DNA from 2 places in the Microbacterium sp. GXF0217 genome. Region 2 is predicted to be linked to the other one. Evidence: riboswitches for the same ligand, from Rfam matches in the RefSeq annotation. Region 2 holds a riboswitch; the other holds the start of a gene.
The links. Region 2 has a riboswitch for thiamine pyrophosphate ahead of ACWAT3_RS04465 (ECF transporter S component). Riboswitches for the same ligand answer to the same signal wherever they lie in the genome.

Region 1 (15,228 bases), on a different contig from region 2:
GACCGAGCTCGAACGGGCGGCGGAACGCGTCGCGGAGATGCCGGGCAGAGAGCAGGCCGCTCTCATCACCATGGGCTACGCCGACGGGACGGATCCGGCGGCCCTTGCTTCCTACGTCGCGGGCGCTCCCCGCGGGCTGATCCTGATGGGGAACAACATCCCCGCCGGGCCCGAGGAACTGCGCTCCCTGACGGATGCCGTGCATGCGGCGTCGCCAGGGGCGCTCATCGCGACGGATGAGGAGGGCGGCGACGTCGCCCGTCTGCCGTGGGATGACCTGCCCTCCGCCCGGACGCTGAAGAGCGAGGACCCAGCGGCGGCGCAGGCTGCGTTCTCCGCCCGCGGCCAGTTGCTCGAACAGGGCGGGATCGACATCAACTTCGGCGTCGTCGCCGATGTGCCGCGCTCCGACGGGTCGTTCATCTTCCGACGGTCGTACGGGACCGATCCGCAGGCGGTCGCCGAGCGGGTCGCCGCGGTCGTGACCGGTGAGAAGAAACACGCCGCGACGACCCTCAAGCACTTCCCCGGACACGGCGCCGCGGAGGGGGACTCGCACCATTCCATCCCCACGACCGCGCTGAGCCTGGAAGAGTGGAGGGCGATCGATGCGCTGCCGTTCCGCGCAGGGATCGACGCGGGTGCAGAGCTCGTCATGATGGGGCATCTGAGATTCACGGCGGTGTCGGATCTCCCCGCGACGCTGTCGCCGGAGTGGTACGCGATACTCCGGGACGAGCTCGGCTTCACCGGTGTCGCCGTCACCGACGATCTCGGCATGCTGTTGTCCTCCGGCGATCCGGCCTACGCCGATCCGGTCGCCAACGCCGTCATGGCGGTCGATGCGGGCGCGGACATGGTGCTGACGATCGCGGGCTCGAGCCCCGAGACGGCGACACAGATCATCGACGCGCTCGCGGCGCGCTCGGCATCCGATCCCGCGTTCGCCGACCGCCTGGCCGAGGCGGCGACGCGGGTGGCGGCTCTGTCCGCCTCTCTGACTCCCTGACGTCCTGGTCCTGGCCAGGGCATAGACTGCGGGCAGTGACACGGGGTGCCGCGACCGCGGCTGAGAACAGACCCGTCGAACCTGATCTAGTTCGTACTAGCGAAGGGATGTCGCGCATGAGCGATCTTCTGCGTCCGTTTTCCGAGTCGTCGAATGCAGGCACGCCCCGCGTGCTCAGCATCGCAGGCAGCGATCCATCCGGCGGAGCCGGCATTCAGGCCGATCTGAAATCGATCGCCGCGAACGGCGGGTACGGCATGGCCGCCATCACCGCGCTGACCGCGCAGAACACCCGGGGCGTGCGCGACGTCCACATTCCGCCGCCCGCGTTCCTGAACGCTCAGCTCGATGCGCTCTCGGATGACATCGTCATCGACGCCGTCAAGATCGGGATGCTGGCGAACGCCGACGTCATCCGCACGGTGATCGCCTGGCTGGACGCGCAGCGCCCGCCGGTCGTCGTGGTTGACCCGGTGATGGTTTCCACGAGCGGCGACCGGCTGCTCGACGCCGACGCCGAGGACGCACTGCGGGAGCTGCTGACGCGAGCGGACGTCATCACGCCCAACATCGCCGAACTCGGGGTGCTGATCGGCGGGCCGGTCGAGGACTGGGCCGGCGCGCTCGCCGCCGGACGCGCGCTCTCCGCGCAGACCGGCGCCGCCGTCCTGGTGAAGGGAGGGCATCTGACCGGAGATGAGGCCCCCGATGCGCTCGTCGACGTCGCGCACGACGGCGTGCACGAGTTCACCGGCGTGCGGATCGCGACGACGAACACACACGGCACCGGCTGCTCGCTGTCGTCGGCCGTCGCCACTCGCCTCGCGAGGGGAGAGACACCCGCCGGGGCCGTCGCGTCGGCGCGCTCCTGGTTGCGAGAATCTCTCCGGGCCGGTGAACGCCTCGACGTCGGCCAGGGGCACGGTCCGATCAGTCATTTCGCCGGTCTGTGGAATCGGGGAGGAATCGACGTCGGCCCGTCGGCCGCGGATGTCGCGGACGAGTGGTGGACGCGCATCCGCGGCATCCGCGACGGCATCGACGAACTCGCCTTCATCAGGGCGCTCGCCGATGGCACGCTGGAACGCGAGCCCTTCCTGTTCTACCTCGGCCAGGACGCGCTGTATCTGCGCGAGTACGCGCGTGTGCTTGCTGAGGCGGCCAGACTCGCACCGACGCCGGCAGAGCAGGCGTTCTGGGCGAACTCCGCGCAGGGGTCGATCGTCGGAGAACTCGAGCTGCACGCCTCCTGGCTGACGCCAGAGGGCGGCGTGGGTTCCGACACCTTCTGCGCCGAACCCTCAGCGACGACGACTGCGTACCTCGACCACCTCCGCTCGACCGCGTTCGGCGGCGACTACGCGGAACTGATCGCGGCGATCCTGCCCTGCTTCTGGCTGTACACCGACCTGGGCACGCGCCTGCACGCGGGCGCTTTCGGCGAATACGCGCGCGATCTGCGGCATCCGTACGCCTCGTGGCTCTCGACCTACGCCGACCCCGCCTTCGAACAGGCGACGACGCAGGCGATCGCCTTCGTCGCGCAGCGAGCAGCCGCGGCCGACTCCGAGACCAGAGCGCGGATGTTCCGGGCCTTCGAGCGCTCCAGCGCGCTGGAGCTGCAGTTCTTCGCCGCGCCGCTGCGGGATGCCGTGCGCACACCGCAGGTGGTGTGACGGCCGCGCCTCCCTCGTGCAGGCGCAGCGCGAGCAGGGACACGTGTGACACCGCCGATTTGCGTCGAGCTCGCCGCGGGCGATATCGTCGCGCCATGCCTTCGGTCGCACCCGCTTCGCTGACGCTCCTCCCGAGCGTCGCTCCGGTGCGCCGACGCCGCGGCGACCGCCGACTCTAGGCGACCTCGCGTTTCTGCCTGCACCGGGCACGGCCGTGAGCGTCGCCGCCTCCGTCGACGACCATCCCGACCGTTAAGGTGGAACCATGACGTATACCGTCGCCGTCTCCGGCGCCTCCGGCTATGCGGGGGGCGAGATCCTGCGCCTGCTGGCCGATCATCCCGACATAGACATCCGCACCGTCACCGCGCATTCCAACGCGGGGCAGCCGCTGATCCAGCATCAGCCGCACCTGCGGTCGCTCGCTCACCTCGAGCTGCAGGACACGACGCCCGAGATCCTCGCCGGGCACGACATCGTCTTCCTGGCACTGCCGCACGGGCAGTCCGGGCAGTACACGGATGCGCTCGGCGACGTGCCCCTCGTCATCGACGCCGGCGCCGATCACCGCCTCACCTCGAAGTCCTCGTGGGACGCGTTCTACGGCGGCCACTTCCACGACGCGTGGACGTACGGCGTCCCAGAGCTCCTGGTGGGCGGTGGGAAGCAGCGCGAGCAGCTGCGCAGCGCGACCCGCATCGCCGCCCCCGGATGCAACGCCTCCACCGTGAGCCTCAGCCTCGTGCCGGGCGTCGCCGCCGGCGTCATCGATCCCTCCGACATCGTCTCGGTCCTGGCCGTCGGTCCCTCCGGTGCAGGGAAGAGCCTGAAGACCAACCTGCTCGGCAGCGAGATCCTCGGAACAGCCAACCCGTACGCGGTCGGCGGTACGCACCGGCACATCCCCGAGATCCAGCAGGCGCTCGCCGCCGCTGGTGCGGCCGACCCGCGGATCTCGTTCACTCCCGTGCTGGTCCCGATGTCGCGCGGCATCCTGGCGACCTCGACCGCACCCATCGCCGACGGCGCGACCGATGCGCAGATCCGGGATGCCTGGGCGAGCGCATACGGCGACGAGACGTTCGTCCAACTGCTGCCCGAAGGACAGTTCCCGCGCACGGCCGACGTCCTGGGCGCCAACACCGCGCTCATCGGACTCGCGATCGACCGCGCAGCGAACCGCGTGACGGTCGTGACCGCGGTCGACAATCTCGTCAAGGGCACCGCCGGTGCTGCCATCCAATCCATGAACATCGCGCTCGGGCTGCCCGAAGCTCGCGCCCTCACCGTGAACGGAGTCGCACCGTGAGCGTCACCGCCCCCGCAGGATTCGAGGCGGCAGGAGTCGCCGCAGGTCTGAAGTCGACCGGCAAGCCGGACGTCGCCGTCGTCGTGAACCGCGGTCCGCGCAAGGTCGGCGCCGCCGTCTTCACGAGCAACCGTGCCAAGGCCAACCCGATCATCTGGTCGCAACAGGTCATCCAGGATCGTGTCGTCGAGGCCGTGGTCCTCAACTCCGGCGGTGCGAACTGCTTCACCGGAGCGTTCGGGTTCCAGACGACGCATCAGACCGCCGAGAAGGTTGCCGAGCTGCTCGACATCAGCGCCGGCGATGTGCTGGTGTGCTCCACAGGTCTCATCGGCACCGGCGACGAGGTGTTCCGCACCAAGGTGCTCGCCGGCACGACGCAGGCGATCGCCGAGCTCTCCACCGACGGCGGCGACAGCGCGGCCCACGCGATCATGACGACGGACACCGTCGCGAAGACGGCAGTGATCTCGCGCGATGGCTGGACGATCGGCGGAATGGCCAAGGGCGCGGGCATGCTCGCCCCCGGCCTCGCCACGATGCTCGTCGTCCTCACCACGGATGCCGATCTGGAAGCGCTCGAAGCCGACACCGCGCTGCGGTCGGCGACCGGGACGACGTTCGACCGTCTCGACTCGGACGGCTGCATGTCGACCAACGATCAGGTCACCCTGCTCGCCAACGCCGCGAGCGGCGTGAAGCCCGAGCTGGCGGACTTCACCGCTGCGCTGCGCGAGCTCTGCCTGGAGCTCGCCGTCAAGCTCCAGGGCGATGCCGAAGGCGCCGGTCACGACATCACGATCCGCGTGACGAACGCGGCCACCGAACAGGAGGCTGTGGATGTCGGCCGTTCCGTGGCGCGCAACAATCTCTTCAAGGCCGCCGTCTTCGGCAACGATCCGAACTGGGGTCGCGTGCTCGCGGCGATCGGCACGACCAGCGCGCAGTTCGACCCGTACGACGTCGATGTGTGGATGAACGGCGTGCGCGTGTGCACCGAGGGCGGACCGGACCGTCCGCGGGAAGAGGTCGATCTCGCGCCGCGCGCGACCGACGTGCTCATCGACCTGAAGGTCGGCGACGCCGAGGCGACCATCCTCACCAACGACCTCACCCACGACTACGTCCACGAGAACAGCGCGTACTCCTCATGACCGATCTCCAGGACACCACGCCGGACATCGCGGCCGAGAAGGCGTCGACTCTCATCGAGTCGCTGCCGTGGCTGAAGAAGTTCCGCGACCAGATCGTCGTCGTCAAGTACGGTGGCAACGCGATGGTCTCGGACGAGCTCCAGGACGCCTTCGCGCAGGACATCGCCTATCTCCGCTACGTCGGCGTGATGCCTGTCGTCGTGCACGGCGGCGGACCGCAGATCTCGCAGATGCTCGACCGGCTCGAGATCCCCAGCGAGTTCAAGGGCGGCTACCGCGTCACCAACACCGAGGCGATCAGCGTCGTTCGGATGGTGCTCACCGGCCAGGTGAACCCTCAGCTGGTCGGCAAGATCAACTCGCACGGTCCCATCGCCACCGGACTGAGCGGTGAGGACGCCGGTCTGTTCGGTGGTCGTCGTCGTGGCGTCGTGATCGACGGCGAGGAGGTGGATCTCGGGCGCGTCGGAGACGTCGTCCAGGTCGACCCGACGCCCGTCCTCGATCACCTGTCGGCCGGCCGCGTCCCCGTGGTGTCGAGTATCGCTCCCGACCTCGATCACCCTGGTCAGTCGTTGAACGTCAACGCGGATGCCGCGGCATCCGCCCTGGCGACGGCGCTCGGAGCGCGCAAGCTCGTGATCCTCACAGATGTGCCAGGGCTGTACGCCGACTGGCCGAATCGGGACTCGCTGGTGTCGCACATCACGTCCGGGGATCTCATCGAGATGCTGCCCTCGCTCGAATCGGGCATGATCCCGAAGATGCGCGCGTGTCTGGATGCCGTGGAGAAGGGCGTGGACGCCGCGGCCATCATCGACGGGCGGGTGCCGCATTCGGTGCTCGTCGAACTGTTCACCAGCAAGGGAATCGGGACCGAAGTGGTCCTGGGAGAGAAGAAGAAGGCATGACCGGCTGGCAGGAGGACGCCGCGCGCGATCTGGTGCTCAACGCAGGAGACCGGCTGGAGCTGCTCACCCGCGGTGAGGGCTCGCACCTGTACGACGGCGACGACCGTCGCTACCTCGACTTCCTCGCCGGGATCGCCGTCACCTCGCTCGGTCACGCGCACCCGGTGTTCGTCGAGGCGATCTCGCGGCAGGCGGCGACCCTCGCCCATGTGTCGAACTACTTCGCGACCCCGCCGCAGCTGGCGCTCGCCGCTCGACTGAAGCGCCTGGCCGGCGCCGGCATCGACGGTCGGGTGTACTTCTCGAACTCCGGCGCTGAGGCGAACGAGGCCGCGTTCAAGCTCGCCCGCCTGCACGGCGGCGCGGAGCGCCCGCGGATCATCGCTCTCGAGAACGGATTCCACGGTCGGACGATGGGCTCGCTCGCGATGACGGCGAAGACCAGCATGCGCGCTCCGTTCGAGCCCATGCCCGGCGGTGTCGAGCACATCCCGGCGACCATCGAGGCACTCGAGGCCGCGATGGACGACCGTGTCGCGGCTGTCATCGTCGAGCCCATCCAGGGCGAGGCTGGCGTCGTCGAACTGCCGGAGGGCTACCTCGCCGCGGCGCGTTCGCTGACGCTCGCGCACGGCGCCCTGCTGATCATCGACGAGATCCAGACCGGCGCCGGACGCACTGGCGCCTGGTTCGGATTCAGTCACGAGGGCATCACCCCGGACGCTATCACGCTCGCCAAGGGCATCGGCGGCGGGTTTCCGATCGGCGCCCTCGTCACGTTCGGTGCGGCGAGCTCGCTGTTCACACCCGGATCGCACGGTTCGACGTTCGGCGGCAACCCGCTGGGCACGGCGGTGGCGGATGCCGTTCTCGCCGAGATCGAGCGCGCGGGTCTCGTCGAGAACGCCGCCGCGCGCGGCGCGCAGCTGCGGACCGTCATCGACGGGATCGGCTCGCCGCTCGTCACCGGCACCCGCGGCAAGGGGCTTCTGATCGGCGTCGCGCTGAACGCGCCCGTCGCCGGAGCGGTCGTCGCCGCCGCTCAGAACCGCGGACTGATCATCAACGCCGCGAACCCGGAGACGATCCGCATCGCTCCGGCGCTCACGATCGGGGATGCCGAGATCGAAGAATTCCAGACGCTGTTCGCCGACTCGCTTGCCGACGTGCAGGCGACGCTCGCGGCATCCGAGACCGAAGGGGTATCCGCATGACCCGTCACCTGCTGCGTGATGACGACCTGACTCCCGCAGAGCAGGCCGAGATCCTCGATCTCGCCGTCGAGCTGAAGAAGGACCGCTGGGCCGATAAGTCGCTCGCTGGCCCCCAGACCGTCGCCGTGATCTTCGACAAGTCGTCGACCCGTACCCGCGTGTCGTTCGCGGTGGGCATCGCGGACCTCGGCGGTTCGCCGCTGATCATCAGCACCGCCAGCAGCCAGCTGGGCGGCAAGGAGACCCCGAGCGACACGGCCAGGGTGCTCGAGCGCCAGGTCGCGGCGATCGTGTGGCGCACGTATGCGCAGGCGGGGCTCGAGGAGATGGCCGCCGGGACGCGCGTCCCGGTCGTCAACGCGCTGTCCGACGACTTCCACCCGTGCCAGCTGCTCGCCGACCTGCTCACGATCCGAGAGCACAAGGGCGACCTCACGGGGCTGACGCTGACATTCTTCGGCGACGGACAGAGCAACATGGCGCACTCGTACGCGCTCGCCGGCGTCACCGCCGGCATGCACGTGCGCATCGCGTCGCCCGACGACTACGCGCCGCGCGCTGACGTGATCGAGGCGGCCGATCGTCGTGCCGCCGAGACCGGTGGCTCCATCACCCTCTACACCGACGCGAACGAGGCCGCGGCCGGCGCGGACGTCGTCGTCACCGACACGTGGGTGTCGATGGGCAAGGAGGAGGAGAAGCTCGCGCGCATCCGGGATCTCGGCGGTTACAAGGTCACCCCCGAGACCATGCAGATCGCGGATCCGGAAGCCATCTTCATCCACTGCCTCCCGGCCGATCGCGGCTACGAGGTGGACTCCGACGTCATCGACGGCCCGCAGAGCGTGGTGTGGGACGAAGCCGAGAACCGACTGCACGCGCAGAAGGCGCTGCTCGTCTGGCTGCTCCGGCAGGGCTGAACGGATGGCGCGCGGGCTGTCCGACCGGTGGGAGCGGTTGAACGGCCCCGCGCGCATCGGCGGCGTCGACCTCGCCCGCAGTCTCGCGGTCATCGGCATGTTCGCGGCGCATCTGCTCGTCACGGCCGATCACTGGGACTGGACGGACCCGTCGACTTGGCTTTTCATCGTCGACGGCCGTTCGTCCATCCTGTTCGCGACGCTCGCGGGCGTCTCGGTCGGCCTGGTGACGGGAGGCGCCGTCCCGCTCACGGGTGACCGCATGCGCACCGCGCGCGGTCGGCTGGCCGTGCGTGCCGGGATGCTGTGGCTCACCGGCATCCTGCTCATCCTCACCGGCGTGCCGGTGTACGTGATCCTGCCCGCCTATGCGATCCTCTTCCTGCTCGTCCTGCCGTTCACGACCGTGTCGTCGAGCACCGTGCTGTGGGCCGCGGCCGGGATCGGCGCCGTGATGGCGTTCGTGCAGCCGCTGCTGGACGAACTGCCGCTGTGGTCAGGGCCGTTCGGCGGCGAGTTCTCGGCCGCGTTGGGCTGGAACTACCCGTTCCCGGTGTGGATCGCCTTCGTGCTCGCGGGGCTCGGCATCGCGCGTGCCGACGTGAGCCGTCTGCGCACCCAGCTCTGGATGCTGGCAGCCGGAACAGCTCTCGCCGTGGTGGGGTACGCCGGGTTCTCGGGGCCGTCCGATTCGCTGTACCTCCAGCGGGTCCTGACCGCCGTTCCGCATTCGTCGGGGATGTTCGAGGTCTTCGGCACCGGCGGCTTCGCGATCGCGGTGATCGGAGCCTGTCTGCTGATCTGCCGGCTGGATGCGGTCCGGATGCTCCTGCTCCCGTTGCGCGCCACCGGCGCCATGCCGCTGACGGCGTACGCGGCTCAACTGCTCATCTGGGCGGTGGTGGCACTGGCGACGTTCGGCGATACTGGTGATCTTGTCGCCTTCCGCGCGATGGAGCCGTTCTGGCCGCTCACGATCGGCACGATCGTCGGCTGCACGGCATGGGCGCTGCTCATCGGGCGCGGGCCGCTGGAGTGGTTGTTCGACCGTACGGCGAAGGTCGCCGTACCAGGACGGCCCCGCGGGATCGGTAGGCTGAATCCATGAGCGAGGCGAAGCACGACGGTACGAACGAGGGCGCGCTCTGGGGCGCACGATTCGCGAGCGGACCGTCGCCTGAACTGGTGGAGCTGAGCCGTTCCACGCACTTCGACTGGGTCCTCGCCCCCTACGACATCGCCGGTTCGCATGCGCACGCCACGGCTCTCGAGGCGGCCGGTTACCTCGAGCCCGATGAGGCCCGTCGCATGCACGAGGGCCTGGATGCCGTGGCCCGCAAGGTCGCCGACGGGGCGATCGTCCCGCATCCCACCGACGAGGACGTCCACGGCGCTCTCGAGCAGGCGCTGATCGTCGAACTCGGACCGGAGCTGGGCGGCCGTCTCCGCGCCGGTCGCAGCCGCAACGACCAGATCGCGACGCTCGTGCGGATGTACCTGATCGACCACGCGAAGGTCATCGCCCGGGACCTGCTGCGCGTGATCGACGCGCTGGTCGCCCAGGCCGAGGCCCACCCCGAGGCAATCCTGCCCGGACGCACTCACCTGCAGCATGCGCAACCCGTACTGCTCGCCCACCACCTGCAGGCGCATGGCTGGCCGCTGGTGCGCGAGCTCGAGCGCCTCGTCGACTGGCGCGTCCGCGCCGCCGTCTCGCCGTACGGCGGGGGAGCGCTCGCCGGCTCCACGCTCGGGCTCGACCCGGCGCTGGTCGCTTCCGAGCTCGGACTCGATCGCCCGGCGGAGAACTCCCTCGATGGCACGGCCGCGCGCGACGTGGTCGCCGAGTTCGCGTTCATCGCCGCGATGACCGGAATCGACCTCTCGCGTCTGAGCGAGGAGATCATCCTCTGGAACACGCGCGAGTTCGGCTTCGTCACGCTGCACGACGGCTACTCGACAGGCTCGAGCATCATGCCGCAGAAGAAGAACCCCGACATCGCCGAGCTCGCCAGAGGCAAGTCCGGTCGGCTGATCGGCAACCTGTCCGGCCTCATGGCGACGCTCAAGGGACTTCCGCTCGCGTACAACCGCGATCTGCAGGAGGACAAGGAGCCGGTGTTCGACTCCGTGCGGACGCTCGAGGTCGTTCTGCCCGCGTTCGCCGGGATGATCGCGACGCTCCGCTTCGACACCGCGCGGATGGCCGAGCTGGCCCCGCAGGGCTTCTCGCTCGCGACCGATGTGGCCGAGTGGCTCGTGAAGCGCCGCGTGCCCTTCCGTGACGCGCACGAGATCTCCGGTGCGCTCGTGCGCGCGTGCGAGGAGCAGGGGATCGGCCTGGAGGATGCTTCGGACGAATTGCTGCTCTCGGTCTCGCCGCACCTCGTCCCCGAGGTGCGGGAAGTGCTGTCGATCGAGGGGTCGGTCGCCTCGCGGACCGGAACCGGCGGGACGGCCGGGGTCCGCGTCGCGGAGCAGCGCGCCGAGCTCATCGCCCGTGCGCAGAAGGCGGCGCACGCTCTGGGGCTGTGACGCGTACCCATCAGTGAATGCGCTCATGGCGCATATTTGAATCAAATAACTTATTAGCGCATATAACGAACACATGCGTGTTATGGTTATGCCATGGTCATCGCTGTGATCGCCGACATCGTCGGCTCCCGTCGTCTCGAGGACCGCGCATCCGCCCAGCGCGTGCTCGATGAAGCCATCGCGCGCGTGGAAGCGGATCTCCCGCTCGCGACGCAGCCGCTGACGCCCACCGTTGGCGACGAGCAGCAGGCGGTCTACACACGGCTCGGCGATGCGCTGACGTCGCTGCTCATGCTTCAGCTCGCACTTCCGGACGGGATCTCGTTCCGCTTCGGGATCGGGGTGGGAGAGATCCGCGCGATTGATTCCGCGCACGGCGCCCTCTCGGACGGACCAGGCTGGTACGCGGCGCGCGAGGCGATCGAGACGGTGCACGCCCGCGAGCAGCGCGCCGTGCCGCGCATGCGCACATGGATCGTCGGTGCCCCGGGGCAGGATGAGGTCATGGAGCCGCTGATCGCCGCATCGAACGCCTACCTGCTGACCCGTGACGAACTGGTCGGCGACATGAGCGAGCGGGAGCGACGGCTCACATACGGGCGTCTCACCGGTACCCCGCAGGCCGAGCTCGCGCGCACCGAGGGGATCACCCAGCCGAGCGTGTCCAAGTCGCTGCGCAGCGCCGGAGCAGCCGCGCTGATCGAAGGAGTCGCGCAGCTGAGAGGGGCGGCCTCATGATCCTCGCCGGATTCCTGCTGCTGGCCGTCGGAGCGGTCGATCTCGTCCGCCAGTTCGTGCCGCCGCGCTGGATCGGCTACCTCGTGACCCTCATCGTGCTGCTCGTGCTCGGCAGCGTCGCGGATGCGCTGCTGCCGATGATCGTCGCGATCGTCGTCGGAGCGGCCTGGGTACGGGCCATGCCGAGGGAGCGTGATTCCCGGCTCGGCTTCTGGCCTGCGGTCGGCCTCGCCTTCATCGTCGCGGTCTCGGTGGCGTGGGCCGGTGCGCGGCCGGATGCGGGAATCATCGGCCTGTCCTGGCGGATGGGCTCCCCGTTCGGGCCGATCCCCTTCGACCTCGCCGTGCTCGTCATCGGCGTCGTGGTGTTCCTGCTGGAATCGGCGAATCTCGTCGTCAGGGCTGCGCTGTCCGGCGAGCACACCTGGCGACCGGATGACGCGGGGATCGCCCCGGGTGCGCCGACGACGGCAGCCGACGTCGCGGCGGACGATTCCGACTCGGCCGCAGTCGAGCCGGCGCAGCCGACGCAGCGCGGCGGGTTCAAGGGCGGACGCCTGATCGGACCGCTCGAGCGCGTGATCGTGTTCATGCTCACCCTGACTGCCGCGTACCCGATCCTGGCCGCAATGCTGGCGGCGAAGGGCATCGTGCGCTTCCCCGAGATCTCCAAGGACGGCGAGACCGGGGCGCGCGCGGAGTACTTCCTGGTCGGCAGCCTGGTCAGCTGGGTGATCGCGTTGGGCGCGGCGTTCCTGGTGTGGTGGGGCGTGCACGCCTGATCGTCCGGCAGGTGCCGCGCTGATAGCCTGGAACGCGTGTCGAATTCCGCTCTGACGACTGCCCCGCAGGCGATCGATCCCGCGTTCGAGAACGTGTGGGATGAGATCGTCTGGCGCGGCCTCGTCCACGTGTCCACCGATCAGGAGGCGCTGCGCGCCCTTCTCGCCGGGGACCCGATCACGTATTACTGCGGCTTCGACCCGACCGCTCCGAGTCTGCACCTCGGGCATCTCGTGCAGCTGCTTCTGCTGCGTCGGCTGCAGCTGGCGGGACACAAGCCGCTCGGACTCGTCGGAGGGTCGACCGGCCTCATCGGAGACCCGCGTCCGACGGCAGAACGCACCCTGAACACCAGGGAGACCGTCGCCGAGTGGGTGGACAGTCTGCGCGGGCAGGTCGAGCGCTACCTGAGCTTCGAGGGCGACAACGCCGCGCGCATGGTCAACAACCTGGACTGGACGGCACCGCTGTCCGCCATCGACTTCCTGCGCGAGATCGGCAAGCACTACCGTGTCGGCACGATGCTGAAGAAGGATGCCGTCGCCGCGCGCCTGAACTCGGATGCCGGTATCAGCTACACCGAATTCAGCTACCAGATCCTTCAGGGACTGGACTTCCTTGAGCTGTACCGCCAGTACGGCTGCGTGCTGCAGACCGGCGGCAGCGATCAGTGGGGCAACCTCACCAGCGGAACCGACCTGATCCATCGTGTGGAGAGCACGTCGGTGCACGCGATCGGCACACCGCTCATCACGAACAGCGACGGCACCAAGTTCGGCAAGAGCGAGGGCAACGCGATCTGGATCAACGCGGACATGACCAGTCCGTATGCGTTCTACCAGTTCTGGTTGAGCACGGCCGATGCCGACGTCGTTGAGCGTCTCAAGGTCTTCACTTTCCTGACCAAGGCTGAGATCGAGGAGTACGCAGCGCTGGTCGAGACGGAGCCGTTCCGTCGCGCCGCTCAGAAGCGCCTCGCGCTCGAGGTGGTCGCGACCGTGCACGGCGTCGATGCGACCGCCGCCGTGATCGCAGCATCCGACGCGCTGTTCGGTCAGGGCGATCTGACGGCACTGGATGCTGAGACGCTGCGCTCCGCCCTGGCGGAGCTGCCGAACGCGACGGTGGCCGCCGGCACTCCGATCATCGAGGCGCTGGTCGCAACAGAGCTGGTGTCCTCCAACGGTGAGGCGCGTCGGGCCATCGGCCAGGGCGGAGTGACGCTGGACGGCGTTCGCGTGGAGGACGAGTCGGCCGTGGTGCAGGGCACCCTGCCCGGCGGCGTCTCAGTGCTCCGGCGAGGGAAGAAGACGCTCGCGGGCGTGTTCATCGGCTGACCCGTGCCGTTCACGCCGAGCCACGCGGTCATCGCGCTGCCGTTCGTGCGCACGCCGCTGATCCCCGCAGCGATCGCGATCGGCGCGATGACGCCGGATCTTCCGCTGTTCCTCCGCGGCATCGGTCTAGGGTACGGCTTCACCCACACCTGGGCGAACCTGCTGTGGACGGGCGTCATCGCATTCGCGCTGTTCCTGCTCTGGCGGCTCCTGCTGCGGCCGGCCGCGGGGGAGCTCGCACCGTCCTTCATCGCTGCCCGCCTTCCGCGTGAGTGGGAGCAGAAGCCATCGACGGCCGTGCGACAGGCGCTCGGCGCGGGGGAGTCGCGCGGGTATCCGCTGCTGCTGGCGGCATCCCTGCTGATCGGCGTCGCATCGCACATCCTCTGGGACCTGTTCACGCACGAGGGGCGCTGGGGCAGCCAACTGCTTCCGATTCTGGATGCCGAGTGGGGCCCGTTGCCCGGATTCAAATGGCTGCAGCACGGCTCCAGCGTGGTCGGCCTGCTCATCGTCGGCGTCTGGATGCTCGTCTGGCTGCGCCATCGGATGCCGCGTGCCGAGCTCGTCCGACTGCTGCCTGGTGGGGTGCGCGTCGCGTGGTGGCTGTCGCTGCCGGCTGTGCTCGTGGTCGCATGGGTCGCCGGGATGATCGCGTTCGGTCCGTTCACCGATGAATTCACGGTGCAGCACCTGGCCTATCGGGTCCTCCCGCCGGCATGCGCGGTGTGGGGAGGGCTCACCGCAGTGCTCTGCGTGGTTATCGGGATTCGGCGGAGCGCCCGCTGATCACCAGACCGCGGAGTCCCGTCCCCAGGCTCGGGGCGCCTCGAACTCGAGGCCGGGAATCGCGGATCGCGCAGTCGTGACCGCGTGGCCGTCGACCAGGAACCCCTGGGTGTGCGCGGCCGGGTCGACCGGCGGTGCCGGGTGGGGTTCGGCGGTGCGCGGCATCCCGAGCAACTCGGCGGCGATGCGTCGCAGTGAGGTGCGGACCGCGCGTGCGATGCCGTCCTCAGCATGGACGGCATCGCAGATCCCGGCGGCGAGCAGATAGCCGGCGGAATGATCCAGGGCCTGTGCGGGAAGCACCCCCGGGCGATCTCCGTCCGGGGACTCGACCATCGCGATGCCGGACTCGGCCTGGACGAGGCTGTCGAATCCGCGTCGATCAGGATGCTCGTGCCCCCAGGCGCTCAGCTCGGCGACGATGAGACCCGGATGCCGATCTGCCAGATCCTCGCGTGTCAGCCCGAGGCGGGCGAGCGAGGACGGCCGGTATCCGAGGACGAGGACATCGGCCGCGCCGAGGAGCTCTTGGAAGCGGGCGGAACGCGCATCGAGAATCGTCGAGCGTTTGCCGTGTCCGGTATCGAGGTGCTGCCAGGTCGGTTCCGCGAGCCCCGGCGGATCGACGCGAAGGACGTCCGCGCCGAGAAGAGCGAGCGTCCGGGTGCACACGGGACCCGCGATCACTCGCGTGAGATCGAGAACACGAATGCCGTCGAGACCGCGCCGAGGGACGGACCGCTGTCTGGCCGGCTGGCCGGTGTCGACGGACTCGACCAGCGGGGTGTCCTGGAGTGCTCGGTCCGTGTCCGGGTTCTCGGGCCGTACCGGGACGGCGAGGCCGCCCGCACCC
Region 2 (15,228 bases):
CGTCGCCGCAGCCCTCGAGAAGATCTCCGGCCGTCCGGTCGAACTCGTTCCGATCGTCTCCGAGGGTGATACGAACCGCGCCTCGCTCTCCGAGATCGGCGGCATGGGAATCTTCGCCACCCGGCTGCGCGAGGCGCTGCTCGCGGGGGAGTGCGACTTTCTCGTGCACTCGCTCAAGGACCTGCCCACCGCGATCCCTGCGGGACTCGTGATCGTCGCGACCCCGTTGCGCGAAGACGCCCGCGACGTCGCGATCACGCGAGCCGCGACGCCGTTGCAGGACCTGCGGCCCGGCGCCACGATCGGCACCGGATCGCCCCGGCGCATCGCCCAGGTGCGCCGCCGGGCGCCGCGCGCCGAGGTCGTCGACATCCGCGGCAACGTCGACTCCCGGCTCGCCAAGGTCGAATCCGGTGAACTGGATGCCGTGATCCTCGCGGCCGCCGGGCTGTCGCGCCTCGGCAGCGAGACGCGTCTGCATCGCGAAGAACTGGGGCTTGCCGAGTGGCCGACCGCTCCGGGCCAGGGAGCACTGGCCATCGAGACCAGGGCGGATGCCCCAGCCGAGCTGCTGTCCGCCCTCGCCGAGTTGGACGATCCGGACACGCGTTGCGCGGTCGAGGTGGAGCGCGGCATCCTGGAGGGTCTGGATGCCGGATGCCAGGCGCCGATGGCCGCGCACGCGGTCGTGGACGGCGGTTCCGTCCGGATCCGCACGGTCGTCTACGCGGTCGACGGCAGTCGGCGGATCGGGCTCGACGTCACCGAGCCGCTGAACCAGGGGTATATTCATCTGAACGGCAGTGGCAATGGTGCGGATGCTGCCGATGGTGCGGACCCGATGCACACAGCACGTGCTGTCGGGCTGTCTGTCGCCCGTCGGCTGCTCGAACAAGGGGCGGCCGACCTCGTTCCCCGAGAGCAATCCTGATGACCGAATCCGAATCGAAGCATGAGAAGCCGTTGGCCGGCTGGCGCGTCCTCGTCCCGCGAGGAGGCCCGTGGGGCGACGGCGTCGCCGCCAGTCTCCGCTCGCAGGGCGCCGTTCCCGTCGTCGCACCGCTGATCAACTTCGGCCCGACCACTGACCAGGCCGCGCTCGACGCCGCGCTCGAGCAGCTCGCCGCCGGTGAGTTCGACTGGCTCACCATCACGAGCGCCACGACCGTCGACGTGCTGTTCGCGCACCGCGCGCTCATCCCGAAGAAGACCAAGATCGCCGCGGTCGGCGAGACGACGGCGGCGGCTCTGCAGGCCGCCGGCTACGAGGTGACGCTCGTTCCAGAGCAGGACAACTCCGCCGAGGGCATGGCAGCACAACTCATCGCGCTCGAGCCGAAGCCGCGGCGCATCCTGACGCTGCGCAGTGAGATCGCGAAGCCGGTGCTGTCGAAGTCGCTCGTCAAGGCGGGCCACGACGTCTCGAGCGTCGTCGCCTACCGCACGGTCGGCGTTCCGGTGACCGATCGCATCCGCCGCGACGTCGACAGCGGGCGCATCAATGCGATCCTCATCACCAGCGGCTCGGTGGCGCAGCAGGTTCGCGAGCAGTTCCCCGAGATCCCGGACGAGACGCTCCTCGCCGCGATCGGACCGCGGACCGCGAAGGACGCCCGCAAGGCCGGGCTCTCGATCCAGGTGGTCGCCGACAAGCAGACCGTGGATGCCCTGATCGAGGCCGTCTCGCACTTCACCCTCCCGCATGCGGCGGACGAGTTCGCGCCGTGAGCTTCCCCGACATCCGTCCGCGTCGACTCCGGCAGTCGCCGGCCGTGCGCGACCTCGCGCGTGAGACCGACGTCCTGCCCCGGCAGCTCGTGCTGCCGATGTTCGTGCGCGAAGGCGTGAGCGATGCCGTTCCGATCGGGTCGATGCCCGGTGTCGTGCAGCATTCGCTGGATTCGCTGCGGCGCGCAGCGGTCGAGGCGGTCGAGGCCGGTGTCGGCGGCGTGATGCTGTTTGGCGTGCCGACGGTGCGCGACGCGATCGGTTCCGGTGCGGACGACCCTGACGGCATCCTGAACGTCGCAACGGCCGCGCTGGCCGCCGAGGTGGGCGATGCGCTCGTCGTGCAGACGGACCTGTGCCTCGATGAGTTCACCGACCACGGGCACTGCGGCGTGCTGGATGCATCCGGAGCCGTCGACAACGACGCGACCCTGGACCGCTACACCGCGATGGCGCTCGCGCAGGCGCGGGCCGGCTCGCAGCTGCTGGGGCTCAGCGGCATGATGGACGGCCAGGTCGGTGCGATCCGCCACGCGCTGGATGCCGAAGGCTTCGCAGACACCCTGATCCTCGCGTACGCCGCGAAGTACGCCAGCGCGTTCTACGGCCCGTTCCGAGAGGCGGTCGATTCCCAGCTGACGGGCGATCGCCGCACGTACCAGCTCGACCCGGCGAACCGCCGCGAGGGCGTCCGCGAGGCCCTGATCGACGAGGCCGAGGGCGCCGACATCGTCATGGTGAAACCGGCGATGTCGTTCCTCGACGTGCTGCGAGAGGTGCGCGACAGCGTGCATATTCCGGTCTGGGCATACCAGATCTCCGGCGAGTACGCGATGATCGAGGCCGCGTCGGCGAACGGGTGGATCGACCGCAGGGCGGCCGTTCTCGAGTCGCTGCTGTCGATCCGCCGTGCGGGCGCCGACGCCGTGCTCACGTACTGGGCGACCGAGGCCGCCGGCTGGCTGTCCGGCCGAGCGCGCTGATCTGATCCGAAGGACTCCGCATGACCGACCGCAATGACGACCTGTTCGCCGCCGCCCGCGCGGTGACCCCTGGAGGGGTGAACTCCCCGGTGCGCGCGTACGGGTCCGTCGGCGGGACCCCGCGCTTCCTCGCATCAGCGCGGGGCGCGACCGTGACGGATGCCGCCGGTGACACGTACATCGACCTCGTGGCGTCCTGGGGTCCCGCACTGCTCGGCCACGCGCACCCCGAGGTCGTCGCAGCGGTGCAGGATGCCGCGACCCGTGGTCTCTCGTTCGGCGCGCCGACCGAGGGCGAGGTCGAGCTCGCCCGCCTGATCGTCGACCGCGTGCGCGTCGGCGAGCACGCCCCGATCGAGCGCGTCCGGCTGGTATCCACCGGCACCGAGGCGACCATGACCGCGATCCGTCTCGCCCGCGGCGCGACCGGCCGCGACCTGCTGGTGAAGTTCGCCGGTCACTACCACGGACACTCGGACGGCCTGCTGGCGGCGGCCGGTTCCGGTGTCGCGACGCTCGCTCTGCCCGGCTCCGCCGGCGTCCCGGCGCCGATCGCCGCGCAGACCCTCGTGGTGCCGTACAACGACCGCGCCGCGATCGAGCAGGTCTTCGCCGAACGAGGCGATCGCATCGCCGCGATCATCGTCGAGGCGGCAGCCGCGAACATGGGCGTGGTGGCGCCCGAGCCCGGTTTCAACGCGTTCCTCGCCGACACCGCGCATGCGCACGGCGCGCTTCTGATCCTCGACGAGGTGCTCACCGGATTCCGCGTGCACCCTGCCGGCTTCTGGGGCCTGCAGGCCTCGTCCGGCGACGTCTACCTGCCGGACATCATCACGTTCGGCAAGGTCGTCGGCGGAGGGATGCCACTGGCAGCCCTCGGCGGACGAGCCGAGATCATGGATCTGCTGGCGCCGCTCGGCCCGGTCTATCAGGCCGGCACGCTGTCGGGAAACCCGCTGTCCGTGGCGGCAGGGCTCGCGACGCTCCGGCTCGCGACTCCGGAGGTCTACGCCCGAGTGGATGCCGCGGCATCCCGCCTCGCCGATGCCCTGGATGCCGCACTCACCGCGGCTGGCGTCGCGCACGCGGTTCCTCGAGCGGGAAACCTGTTCGGCGTCGTCTTCGCTCCGAGCGCTCCGCGGGACTACGCCGAGGCGCAGGCCCAGGAGGCCTTTCGGTATGCGCCGTTCTTCCACAGCATGCGCGAGCAGGGCATCGCCCTCCCGCCGAGCGTGTTCGAGGCGTGGTTCCTCACCGTGGCCCACGACGACGCCGCGCTGGAGCGCATCGAGGCGGCGCTGCCGGCGGCTGCATCCGCCGCGGCCGCTGTCTGATCGTGGCATCCCACAACAGGATCGTTGCCGTCCTGTGAGCAAGTCGCAGACATCTCGCAGGAGGACGCTGGCAGACTGAGTGGCATGGTGACGTTGCTGCTGGATCAGACGCAGCTCGAGGTCGTGCTCTCGCCCATCGAGCGTGCTGCGACATTCCACCGTGAGAACATCCGGGTCGCACGCGACACCATCACCAAGGTGCAGCTGACCGACGACGCCTGGACCTGGTTGCGCGGCGTTCCGAGTCCGGGGAGCCATATCCCGGGCATTCTGGCCGCCGGCACATGGAAGGGCGCGGGGACGACCGACTTCGTGCTGATCCGCCGACGCCGTCCGAGCGTGGTCATCGACCTCGAAGGCGACGAGCTCTACCAGCGTCTGATCTTCACGACGCGTCACGGCCTCACACTGACGCAGGCCCTCCGCCTCGACGCCTCGGAGGAGCTCGCCGACGTCGTCGAGATCGTCGCGACCGCGCCCGTCCCGATCGTCAAGGGCAGGAGCCGCCCGGTGATCAGGCCGCGTCCGGTCTGATCAGTACCGCGGCTGCTCCGGCTGCTCGCCCTCGGCTTCCGGCGCGCCCTCGTCGCGGGGGACGGTGGCGATGATCTCGGAGGACGCTTCCTCGGGCGACGGCGTCTCTTCGGATCCGGCTTCGTCGTGCGCCGATTCGGAGGACTCGTCGGTCGGCGCGGCGTCGGTCTCGACGTCGGGAGCGGCGGACTCTTCGTTCGCGGAATCGCCGGTCGCTGCGTCCGCGTCCGTCTCGACCGTGGTCTCGGCGTCGTGCTGCGGGTCCTGCGTCGGCGTCTGCTGATCCGTCGTCGACGCGGCATCCTCAACAGATGCCTGCTGGTCGTCGGACGAGGCGTCCGGGGTGCGCCCGGCGATGAGCGCGGCCCAGGCGTCCGACACCGCGGGGTTCGGCGAGGTGTCGGTGCTGCCACCGGTCTGCGAGAGTCCGGCGGCGGCCGCCGCGAGACCCGAGACGCCGGGCAGTGGTCGGTCCTCGGCCGCCGACACCGGGGCGAACGACGGGACCTCGTCGGCGGTGATGTCGTCCTCGTCACCGTCCAGGACGGAGTCTCCGGCGGTGATGATCGGGATGGCGACGGTCGCGTCGGGGTCCGCCTCTGTCGACGCGTCAGCCTCGGTCGACGCATCAGCCTCCGCGACAGGCTCAGCCGCCGGCTCGTTCTCCGCCGGAGCTTCGGCCTCGGCGGGCACGGCATCCGGAACCGACGCCTCGATCGCGGCATCCGCAGCGGCGGGCGCTGCCGCGAGCGCGGCCGGCACCTCGGGCTTTCGCAGTTGGACGGGCCGGTCGTTGACGAGGTCGAGGAAGACGTCTTCGAGGGTCGGGCCGCGCTGCTGGAGCGTGCTGAGGGCGACGCCCGCCTCGGCGGCCACAGCTCCGATGGTCCTGGCATCGCTGCCGCGCACCGTGAGGCCGGAGCGCAGCACCTCGAACTCGAAACCAGCAGCGGTCAGCGCGGCGGTGAGGCCGGAGCGATCGGCGGCGTCGACCACCACCGGCCCGGAGGTCGGGTCGGCGAGCGACGCGAGGGAACCGGCGAACTTGCGCTGTCCGTGCGCGATCACGAGGATCTCGTCGGCGACCTGTTCGACCTCACTGAGCACGTGGGAGGAGACCAGGACGGTGCGGCCCTCGTCGGCGAGTCCGCGGATGAGCATGCGCATCCAGCGGATCCCCTCGGGGTCCAGCCCGTTGGCCGGCTCGTCCAGCACCAGCGCGCCAGGATCGCCGAGCAGGGCGGTCGCCGCGCTCAGGCGCTGACGCATTCCGAGGGACAGTGCGCCGATGCGCGTACCCGCCTCGCCGTCGAGTCCGACGAACGAGATCACTTCGGAGACGCGCGATGCGGCGATGCCGTTCGCCTTCGCCGCCAGGACGAGGTGGCGCTCGACCGAACGACGAGGGCGGAATCCGGGATCCTCGTGCATCGCGCCGATGACCCGTGCGGGGTGCTTGAGGTCCGCGTACTGCGCGCCGCCGATGGTCGCGGTGCCGGACGTCGGGCGGATCTGGCCGAGCAGCATGCGCAGCGTCGTCGTCTTCCCGGCACCGTTCGGGCCGAGGAAGCCCGTGACGACGCCTGGCTCGACCCGTCCCGAGAAGTCGGAAACAGCGGTCACGTCGCTGAAGCGCTTCGTGACACGATCGAACTCGAGCACCTGTCCGTCGGGCATCGGGACCTCTCTTTGATGGGCAGTCCCCTCTATCTTGTCGGAAATCGCGGAAAATCGTGCATTATCTGGGCGGAAAGCACCAGCGGGTAACGTGGCATCCGTGACCGATCAGCCCGCAGCATCCCGCGTCCTCGTCCGCACCGAGGGTGCTCTCGGACGGATCACTCTCAACCGACCGGAGGCCATCAACGCCCTCGACCTCGGGATGATCCAGGACATCAGCAGAGTGCTCGAAGCCTGGAAGACCGACACCGATGTCCAGATCGTCCTGCTCGACGGCGAGGGCCGCGGGCTCTGCGCCGGTGGCGACGTGCGCGCGCTCTACGACCAGATCATTGCGGGACGTGCAGACGAGACCGCGGAGTTCTTCCGCGCGGAGTACGCGATGAACGCCCTGATCGCGGAGTACCCGAAGCCGCTGGTCGCCTTCGCGGACGGCATAACGATGGGCGGCGGCATCGGCCTGGCAGGCCACGCGGCCATCCGGATCGTGACCGAGCGCTCGAAGCTCGCCATGCCCGAGACGCGCATCGGCTTCACCCCCGACGTCGGCGGCACCTACCTGCTGGGCCGCGCGCCCGGTCGCCTGGGCGAATACCTCGCGCTCACCGGGCGCACCCTCGACGGAGCGGATGCCGTGTACACCGGCCTCGCGGATCACTGCGTGCCGTCCGAGAACCTGGACGCGCTGCGCGAGGCGCTCGCCTACCGGGCGGACCCGACGGGACCTGCCGAACTCGTGCTGCTGTTCGACGAGACGCCTGAGCCGTCGTCGTTGCCGGCGGAGCGGGCCTGGATCGATGAGGTCTTCTCGGCGGATTCCGTCGGCGAGATCATGCGTCGACTGGCGGAGCGCGCGGAGCCGGCGGCATCCGAAACGGCGGCCGTGCTCGCCGAGCTCGCGCCGACCGGACTCGCCGTGACGCTGGATGCCGTGCGCGAAGCGCGGGATGGCGACCTCCGCGCGGCACTGACGGGGGAGTACCGCCGGGTGCTGTGGTTCGTGAACCACCACCCCGACCTCGTCGAGGGCATCCGTGCGCAGCTCGTCGACAAGGACCGCACCCCGCACTGGCAGCCGGCGACGATTGCGGAACTCGGCCCGGACGCCGGCGCACCGGCGCGGGCGTTCATTCCCTCACCCGCGCTGTTCGACTGAGCGCAGACGTATCTGCATCCGGTGCAGTTATGCGGTCCCACCAGCGTGTTCGTTCGCCCTGAGCGGATAAACGCCGATCGGTATGGGCAATGTCCGCGGGTCGTGGCACTCTATCTGATGGCCTGATCCGGCCTTTGCCCAAAAGGAATCCTCCATGCTCGGAAAACTCCTGTTCCGCTATCTCTCCAAATACTGGCCACTTCTCGTCGGGGTTCTGCTGTTCCAGTTCGCCAGCGCACTGGCGACTCTCTATCTGCCCCGCCTGAACGCCGACATCATCGACAAGGGTGTCGCGCAGGCCGACACCGGCTACATCTGGAGCACCGGAGCATTCATGCTCATGGTCTCCCTCGGTCAGATCACCGCATCGATCATCGCCACCTATTTCGCCGCCCGCGCGGCCATGAGCGTCGGCCGCGACATCCGCGCCGACGTGTTCTCCCGCGTGAGCGGCTTCTCCGAACGCGAGGTGTCCCAGTTCGGCGCCGGCTCCCTGATCACCCGCAACACCAACGATGTGCAGCAGGTGCAGATGCTGGCGATGATGGGCGCCACCATGTTCGTCATGGCCCCCATGCTCGCGATCGGCGGCATCATCATGGCCGTCCAGCAGGACGTCGGACTTAGCTGGCTGATCGCCGTCTCCGTGCCGGTGCTGCTCATCCTCGCCGGGCTCATCATCGGTCGCATGGTGCCGCTCTTCCGGCGCAACCAGCGCAAGCTCGACAACGTGAACCGCATCATGCGCGAGCAGCTCACCGGCGTCCGCGTCGTGCGCGCGTTCGTCCGCGAAGACATCGAGGAAGAGCGATTCCGCGGTGCCAACACCGACATCATGATCCTCGGTCGCAAGATCGGCTCGCTGTTCGTCCTCCTGTTCCCGCTGTTCATGCTGATCCTGAACGTCACGGTCGTCGCCGTGATCTGGTTCGGCGGCATCGAGATCAACGCGGGCAACGTCGAGGTCGGCACGCTGTTCGCGTTCATGCAGTACATCGGCCAGATCATGGGCGGCGTCATCATGGCCAGCTTCATGGCGATCATGATCCCGCGCGCAGCCGTCTCGGCAGAGCGCGTCGGCGAGGTGCTGGACGTCCCGTCGAGCCTGGAGCGCCCCGAGAACGGCGTCACGGAGTTCCCGGAGCCCGGAGCGGTGGCTTTCGAGGATGCGGAGTTCACCTACCCCGGCGCCGATTCGCCGGTGCTCAGCGGCATCGACTTCCGTGCGGAGCCGGGTGAGACCGTCGCCATTGTCGGCTCGACAGGTGCCGGCAAGACGACGCTCATCTCGCTGATCCCTCGACTGTTCGATGTCACCGGCGGCGCCGTGCGCGTGGGTGGAACGGATGTCCGCGAAGCGGATGTCGAGCAGCTCTGGGACAGCATCGGGCTCGTGCCGCAGCGACCGTTCCTCTTCACGGGCACCGTCGCGTCGAATCTCCGCTACGGCCGGGAGGAAGCCACGGATGAAGAGCTCTGGAAGGCGCTCGAGATCGCTCAGGGGCGGGATTTCGTCGAGGAGATGCCCGACGGGCTGAACTCGCGGATCGCCCAGGGCGGCACGAACGTGTCCGGTGGTCAGCGTCAGCGCCTCGCGATCGCACGTGCGATCGTGCACCAGCCGAAGATCCTCGTGTTCGACGATTCGTTCTCGGCGCTGGACCTCACGACCGACGCGCGCTTGAGACAGGCGCTGTGGCGAGAGTTGCCGGAGGTGACGAAGATCGTGGTCGCGCAGCGCGTGTCGACCATCACGGATGCGGACCGCATCGTCGTCCTCGAAGGCGGCACGATGGTCGGCGTCGGGACGCACCAGGAGCTCCTGGCGTCCAACGACACGTACCGTGAGATCGTCGAATCGCAGCTGGGGGTGGACGCATGAGCCCCTCGACCAGATCCGGGAACGAGCCGGAACAGCTGACCCCGGAGGAGCAGTACGAGGCCGAGCTCGCAGAGCAGGCGCGTCAGAACTCGGGCGATTGGGACGCAGTCGCTCCCGGCAAGGCCGACAACTTCGGCAAGAGCTTCGGTCGCATGATCGGTCTGCTCAAGCCGTCGGCTCTGTGGTTCGTCTTCGTCTCGATCCTCGGTGCGATCGGCGTCGTCCTCACCGTCGCGGCACCCAAGGTGCTCGGCGAAGCGACCAACATCATCTACGAGGGCTTCATCTCGAAGAGCCTCGGGGACTCCGGGGTGCCGGCCGGGACCTCGCAGGAGCAGATCGTCGAGATGCTCCGCGCCCAGGGGCAGGACGACTTCGCGAACATGGTCGCGGCGTTCAGCGACTTCCAGGTCGGTGCGGGCATCGACTTCGATCGCCTGCGCTGGATCATCATCGCGGTCCTCGCGATCTACGTCGGCGCTGCCCTGCTCACCTGGATCCAGGGCTACGTGATCAACGTCATCATGGTGCGCACGATGTGGCGCCTGCGTGAGGACGTCGAGGCGAAGATCAACCGTCTGCCGTTGTCCTACTTCGACAAGGTGCAGCGCGGTGAGCTGATCTCGCGCGTCACGAACGACATCGACAACATCACGCAGACGATGCAGCAGTCGCTGTCCGGGGCGCTGACCTCGATCCTCACCGTGATCGGCGTGCTCTGGATGATGTTCACGATCTCGTGGCAGCTCGCGCTCGTCGCGCTCGTGGCTCTACCGCTCATGGGCGTGATCTTCGGTGTCATCGGTCCGCACTCGCAGAAGGCCTTCGGCACGCAGTGGCGCAAGGTCGGTCGACTGAACGCCCGCGTCGAAGAGGCGTTCTCCGGCCACGCGCTGGTGAAGGTCTTCGGCCGTGAGCAGGACGCGCTCGACAAGTTCCAGGTCGAGAACGAAGAACTCTTCCAGGCGAGCTTCAAGGCGCAGTTCCTGTCGGGCATCATCATGCCGGCCATGACCTTCGTCGGAAGCCTCACCTACGTCGGCATCGCGGTGCTCGGCGGTCTGATGGTCGCCAGCGGTCAGCTCCGCCTCGGCGACGTCCAGGCGTTCATCCAGTACTCGCAGCAGTTCACGCAGCCGCTGAGCGAGCTGGGCGGAATGGCGGCGGTCGTGCAGTCCGGTACCGCGTCCGCGGAGCGGGTGTTCGACTTCCTGGATGCCGATGAGCAGGAGGCGGACGACGAGAACGCCCCCGAGATCATGGACGGCAAGGGCGTCATCGAGTTCGAGAACGTCTCGTTCGCGTACACGCCGGAGCGTCCGCTCATCAAGGACCTGTCGTTCCGTGTCGAACCGGGTCAGACCGTCGCGATCGTCGGACCGACCGGTGCGGGCAAGACGACGTTGGTCAACCTGATCATGCGCTTCTACGAGCTCAGCGGCGGGCGGATCCTGCTCGACGGGCAGGACATCGCCGATCTCACGCGTTCGGATCTCCGCTCGCGCACCGGAATGGTGCTGCAGGATCCGTGGCTGTTCGCCGGGTCGATCCTGGAGAACATCCGGTACGGACGTGCGACGGCGACCGACGACGAGGTGCTCGCTGCGGCGAAGGCGACATACGTCGACCGGTTCGTGCACGCGCTGCCCGAAGGGTACGAGACGGTCCTCGATGAGGATGCGTCGAACGTGTCGGCGGGTGAGCGTCAGCTCATCACGATCGCGCGTGCGTTCGTCGCGCAGCCCTCGATCCTCATCCTCGATGAGGCCACGAGTGCGGTCGACACCCGCACCGAGCTGCTGCTGCAGCACGCCATGGCGGCGCTGCGACAGGGTCGGACGTCGTTCGTGATCGCGCACCGCCTCTCGACGATCCGCGACGCCGACCTCATCCTCGTGATGGAGCACGGCGACATCGTCGAGAAGGGAACGCACGACGAGCTCATCGCCGCGCAGGGCGCGTACTGGCGGCTGTACCAGTCGCAGTTCGAGCAGGCGGCGACCGACATCGATGCCGAAGAGGCGCTCACCGCATCGACCCCCGTGGTCGTCACCGGAGACGCCGATGAGGCCGAGTCCGCCGCCGGCGTGGCTGCGGAGTCCGAGTCCGAACAGGCCTGACCCCGCTCACGAAGGGACCGTCACCGAGAGGTGGCGGTCCCTTCATCGTTCCCGTCGTCATCTGTGTCGCGGGTCGCGAGGGGGCGCGTGTGGTCGCTTGCGACGCACTGTGGCGGCGTTTCGGGTCCCCTCGCGCGGCGGGTGGGTGTGCCGTGGGTCGGGAGTGGTCGCTTCGCGCCGGGTGGGGCGACGATCCGGGTCCCGTCGCGAGGCGTCGGTTCGCGCGTCAGTCGGTGATGCCGAGCAGCTCGAAGGGGTGCGTGAGGCGCCACCACGGGCTCGGGCCTTCGAGATCACTGGCGAGGACGACCGGAACGTCGACGCTGTTCACCGGGCCGGCGACGGTCATTGTTCCGACCGCGGCATTGGCATCCCTGGTCTCCCCGAGATCGAACGCGACCTCGGCCGTCGGGGCGGCGGAGTTCCACAGCACGACGGACGCATCGCCATCGGTGACGACGTCGGCGGACGCGCCCCACGGCGTGCTGACCTGACCGACGACCGTGTCGCCCGTCACGGCCGGCCCCTGGGCCTGCAGCTGCGCTTCGACCTGCGTGTACAGATCCCGGCTGGCGGCGAGCCGCGCCTCGTCGCTGTCTTGACCGAGAACGGCGGCGTAGATGCGCACCGTCGCGTCACCGACGGTGACATCCTTGGCGCTGAGCAGGTTGTAGTCGCCGTCGAGGGATCCGGTCTTCACCCCGACGAAGCCGGGTTCGGGGAGGAGGCCGTTCGAGTTCGTGACGACTCCGGCTCCCGGCAGGTCGACGGACTCCGTGCCGACGATCTCGGCGAACACCGGGTTCGCCATGGCGATCGAGGCCAGGGTCGTGAGCGAGGCGGGGGAGGCCACGTTGTTCTCGTTGCGACCGGAGGGCGTGACGATTGTGATGTCGCTCAATCCGCGAGCGGACAGCCAGGACTCGGCGGCTGCGGCGAAGTCGCGGTCGGAGCCCCAGATATCGTCAGCGAGTCGGTCGATGTAGTTGTTCGCCGACCCGAGCAGGATGCCCTGGAGCATCTGGTACTCGGTCAGCACGCCGCCGACCGGCACGTCCAGAGCGGACTGGTCGTCACGCAGGTACGACCAGAACTCACTCGAATCGCTGTTGTCGAAGGAATACTCCGGCCCCTGCTCGCCGAGCTGCAGCGGCTGGGCCTCGAGCACCATCAGCGACGAGACGACCTTCGTCACGCTGGCGATGGGGGCGGTCTCGGTCGTCGACGACGTCGTGCTCACACCCTCGACGCTGACCGCGGCGCTGCCGTCGGCAGGCCACGTGAAAGCGGCCGCTTCCGCACCGACGGGCGTCACGGTCGTCGCTTCGATCGTCGGAGGGAGCTCGTGCAGCGGCCACAGCAGAGTGGTGCCGACATACGCGAGTCCGAGCGCGGCCAGTGTTCCGAGCGGCACGAGGATGCCGGGTTGCAGGAATCCTCGCCGCGGGGCGTCGACCAGAAGGTCGGGACCGCCGCCGTCGGATGGCGCTTCGAGCGGTGCTGCCTGAGTGGCGATCTCGACGGTGACCGGATCCACCCAGGTCAGCGCGGTCGCGGGGGACTTCTCGTCCGCCCACGCGGCGACCGGCTGCGCGGACGCGTCGCCAGCCGCGAGCAGCGTCGCCAGTTCGGCATCCGGGTCGGTGCCGGTCGGCGTCGTCCGGTCCGCTTCGGTGCTGGCAGGAGCAGCGAGCCCGGCACCCGCTTCGAGGGGAGCGTTCAGTTCGGCTTCGGCGCCGGCGTGAGCCGCGATCTCGGCTTCGGCCTCGGCGGTCAGCTCGGGCTCCGCCTCGACCGGCTCCGCGAGTTCCGCGTCCGCCCCTGCGGGCTCCGTCTCGACGGATGCGGCGAGCTCAGCATCCGGAGCGGCGCCGGCAGCGGACGCGGCCTGGGTCACTCGTTCGGCCTCGGCGACGACATCGGCATCCGTCGTGATGGGAATGGCCCCGGTGCGTCGACGGTGCTCGCGGCGTGTGAGGGCAGCGCCGCCGTCGGTCTGGTCATCGAGGGTCACTCGAATACGGTACCGAATCCGCATGTGACAATGCCGTATTCGCCGAGGAGTAAGATCGAGCGCACAACCCACGGGAGTCCGGCGAGCCGGGCTGAGAGGAAGCGATCCGCGCTTCGACCGTCGAACCTGATCCGGATCATGCCGGCGCAGGGAGGAGATCTGATGAGTACATCCACGTCTGCATCCGCTTCCGCAGATGCGAGCACCACGGCATCCGCCCACCCGCTGAGGTGGCGCGTCGTCGACATCGTCGTGGCCGCCGTCCTCGGTGTCGCGATCGGCCTGCTGTTCTGGGGCTGGAACATCGTCGGCGGCGCCTGGTTCGGCGCAGCCGACGCGCTGACGCCCGGACTGGGCGGCGTCGCCGTCGGCATCTGGCTGATCGGCGGGGTGATCGGCGGGCTCGTCATCCGCAAGCCCGGCGCGGCCTTCGTCGTCGAGGTCGTCGCCGCGATCGTCTCGATGCTCATCGGCAACGTCTGGGGTGTCGGGACCGTGGTGTCCGGTGTGGTGCAGGGCCTCGGCGCCGAACTCATCTTCGCGCTGTTCTTCTACCGCCGCTTCGGCCTCGCGGTCGCGATGCTGGCCGGCGTCGGCGCCGCCCTCGGCGCATGGGTCTGGGAGCTCTTCGGCGGCAGCTCGCCGAATATCCTCAAGTCGGTCGAGTTCAACGCGATCTACCTCACCACCCTCGTGATCTCGGGGGCCATCCTCGCCGGTGTCGTCGGGTGGCTGCTCGTGCGCGCATTGGCCGTCACGGGGGCGCTGAACCGCTTCGCGGCCGGGCGAGAACTCGTCCGCGAGGTCTGAGCCTGAGCATGAACGCCCCGGTGCGCGTCCAGGCCACGGGCTGGGGGTGGCGCTATGCAGGCCGGAAACTGCCCGCCGTCAGCGAGGTCTCGTTCACGATCGAGCCGGGCGAACGCGTCCTGCTGCTGGGCGCATCCGGAGCCGGGAAGTCGACGCTTCTCGCCGGGCTCGCTGGAGTCCTCGGTGACGCCGATGAGGGCGTGCGCACCGGCTCCCTGCTGATCGACGGGGTCGCTCCGGAGTCCGCTCGCGGACGGACGGGGCTGGTCCTGCAGGACCCGGATGCCGGCATCGTGCTGTCCAAGGTCGGCGACGACATCGCCTTCGGGTGCGAGAACCTCGGCGTTCCGGCATCCGAGATCCCCGGTCGAGTGGCCGAAGCGATCGAGTCGACCGGGCTCGATGTGTCGCTGAGCCGAGCGACCAAGGCCCTGTCCGGCGGACAGAAGCAGCGGCTCGTGCTCGCCGGTGCGCTCGCGATGCGGCCCGGACTGCTGCTGCTGGACGAGCCGACGGCGAACCTCGACCCTGCCGGCGTTCGCGAGGTGCGGGCGAGCGTCGAGCGCGCGGTCGAGGCGACCGGCGCGACCCTCATCGTCGTCGAGCACCGCACGCCGGTGTGGGCCGATCTCATGAACCGCGTGATCGTGCTCGCCGCCGACGGAGGGCTGCTGGCCGACGGCCCGCCCGCTCGCGTCTTCGCCGAGCACGGCACGGCGCTCGCCGAGGCCGGCGTCTGGGTCCCGGATGCCGAGATCCACCTGCCCGAACTCGACGCGGCGGCGGGGCCTGTGGTGCTCTCGGCATCCGGCCTCGCGATCGCGCGGGAGCCGCGCACGATCGTCCAGGCGGGGCTCGACGTCGTCGTGCCCCGAGGCAGCGCCACCGTCATCTCCGGTCCCAATGGCGTCGGGAAGTCGACGTTGGCGCTGACTCTGGCCGGCCTCATCCCGGAGCGGTCCGGCGAGGTGAGCGCCGCACCGG

Region 1: another riboswitch for thiamine pyrophosphate. It lies ahead of ACWAT3_RS08995 (bifunctional hydroxymethylpyrimidine kinase/phosphomethylpyrimidine kinase); the one in region 2 lies ahead of ACWAT3_RS04465 (ECF transporter S component).

The regions. Positions count from the first base shown of each region.
Region 1 covers NZ_JBSJZG010000003.1:597,832-613,059, forward strand. Annotated here, with positions in the region: gene ACWAT3_RS08990 (glycoside hydrolase family 3 N-terminal domain-containing protein) at 1-1,009, shown strand, start outside; TPP riboswitch at 1,041-1,134, shown strand; gene ACWAT3_RS08995 (bifunctional hydroxymethylpyrimidine kinase/phosphomethylpyrimidine kinase) at 1,126-2,685, shown strand; gene argC (N-acetyl-gamma-glutamyl-phosphate reductase) at 2,951-3,994, shown strand; gene argJ (bifunctional glutamate N-acetyltransferase/amino-acid acetyltransferase ArgJ) at 3,991-5,148, shown strand; gene argB (acetylglutamate kinase) at 5,145-6,059, shown strand; gene ACWAT3_RS09015 (acetylornithine transaminase) at 6,056-7,273, shown strand; gene argF (ornithine carbamoyltransferase) at 7,270-8,193, shown strand; gene ACWAT3_RS09025 (heparan-alpha-glucosaminide N-acetyltransferase domain-containing protein) at 8,198-9,301, shown strand; gene argH (argininosuccinate lyase) at 9,298-10,728, shown strand; gene ACWAT3_RS09035 (SatD family protein) at 10,822-11,466, shown strand; gene ACWAT3_RS09040 (hypothetical protein) at 11,463-12,248, shown strand; gene tyrS (tyrosine--tRNA ligase) at 12,285-13,586, shown strand; gene ACWAT3_RS09050 (DUF4184 family protein) at 13,590-14,375, shown strand; gene ACWAT3_RS09055 (CoA transferase) at 14,376-15,228, opposite strand, start outside.
Region 2 covers NZ_JBSJZG010000002.1:211,743-226,970, forward strand. Annotated here, with positions in the region: gene hemC (hydroxymethylbilane synthase) at 1-931, shown strand, start outside; gene ACWAT3_RS04420 (uroporphyrinogen-III synthase) at 931-1,728, shown strand; gene hemB (porphobilinogen synthase) at 1,725-2,711, shown strand; gene hemL (glutamate-1-semialdehyde 2,1-aminomutase) at 2,732-4,048, shown strand; gene ACWAT3_RS04435 (hypothetical protein) at 4,133-4,582, shown strand; gene ACWAT3_RS04440 (ABC transporter ATP-binding protein) at 4,583-6,259, opposite strand; gene ACWAT3_RS04445 (enoyl-CoA hydratase/isomerase family protein) at 6,360-7,418, shown strand; gene ACWAT3_RS04450 (ABC transporter ATP-binding protein) at 7,573-9,300, shown strand; gene ACWAT3_RS04455 (ABC transporter ATP-binding protein) at 9,297-11,420, shown strand; gene ACWAT3_RS04460 (D-alanyl-D-alanine carboxypeptidase family protein) at 11,647-13,434, opposite strand; TPP riboswitch at 13,495-13,605, shown strand; gene ACWAT3_RS04465 (ECF transporter S component) at 13,597-14,244, shown strand; gene ACWAT3_RS04470 (ABC transporter ATP-binding protein) at 14,253-15,228, shown strand, end outside.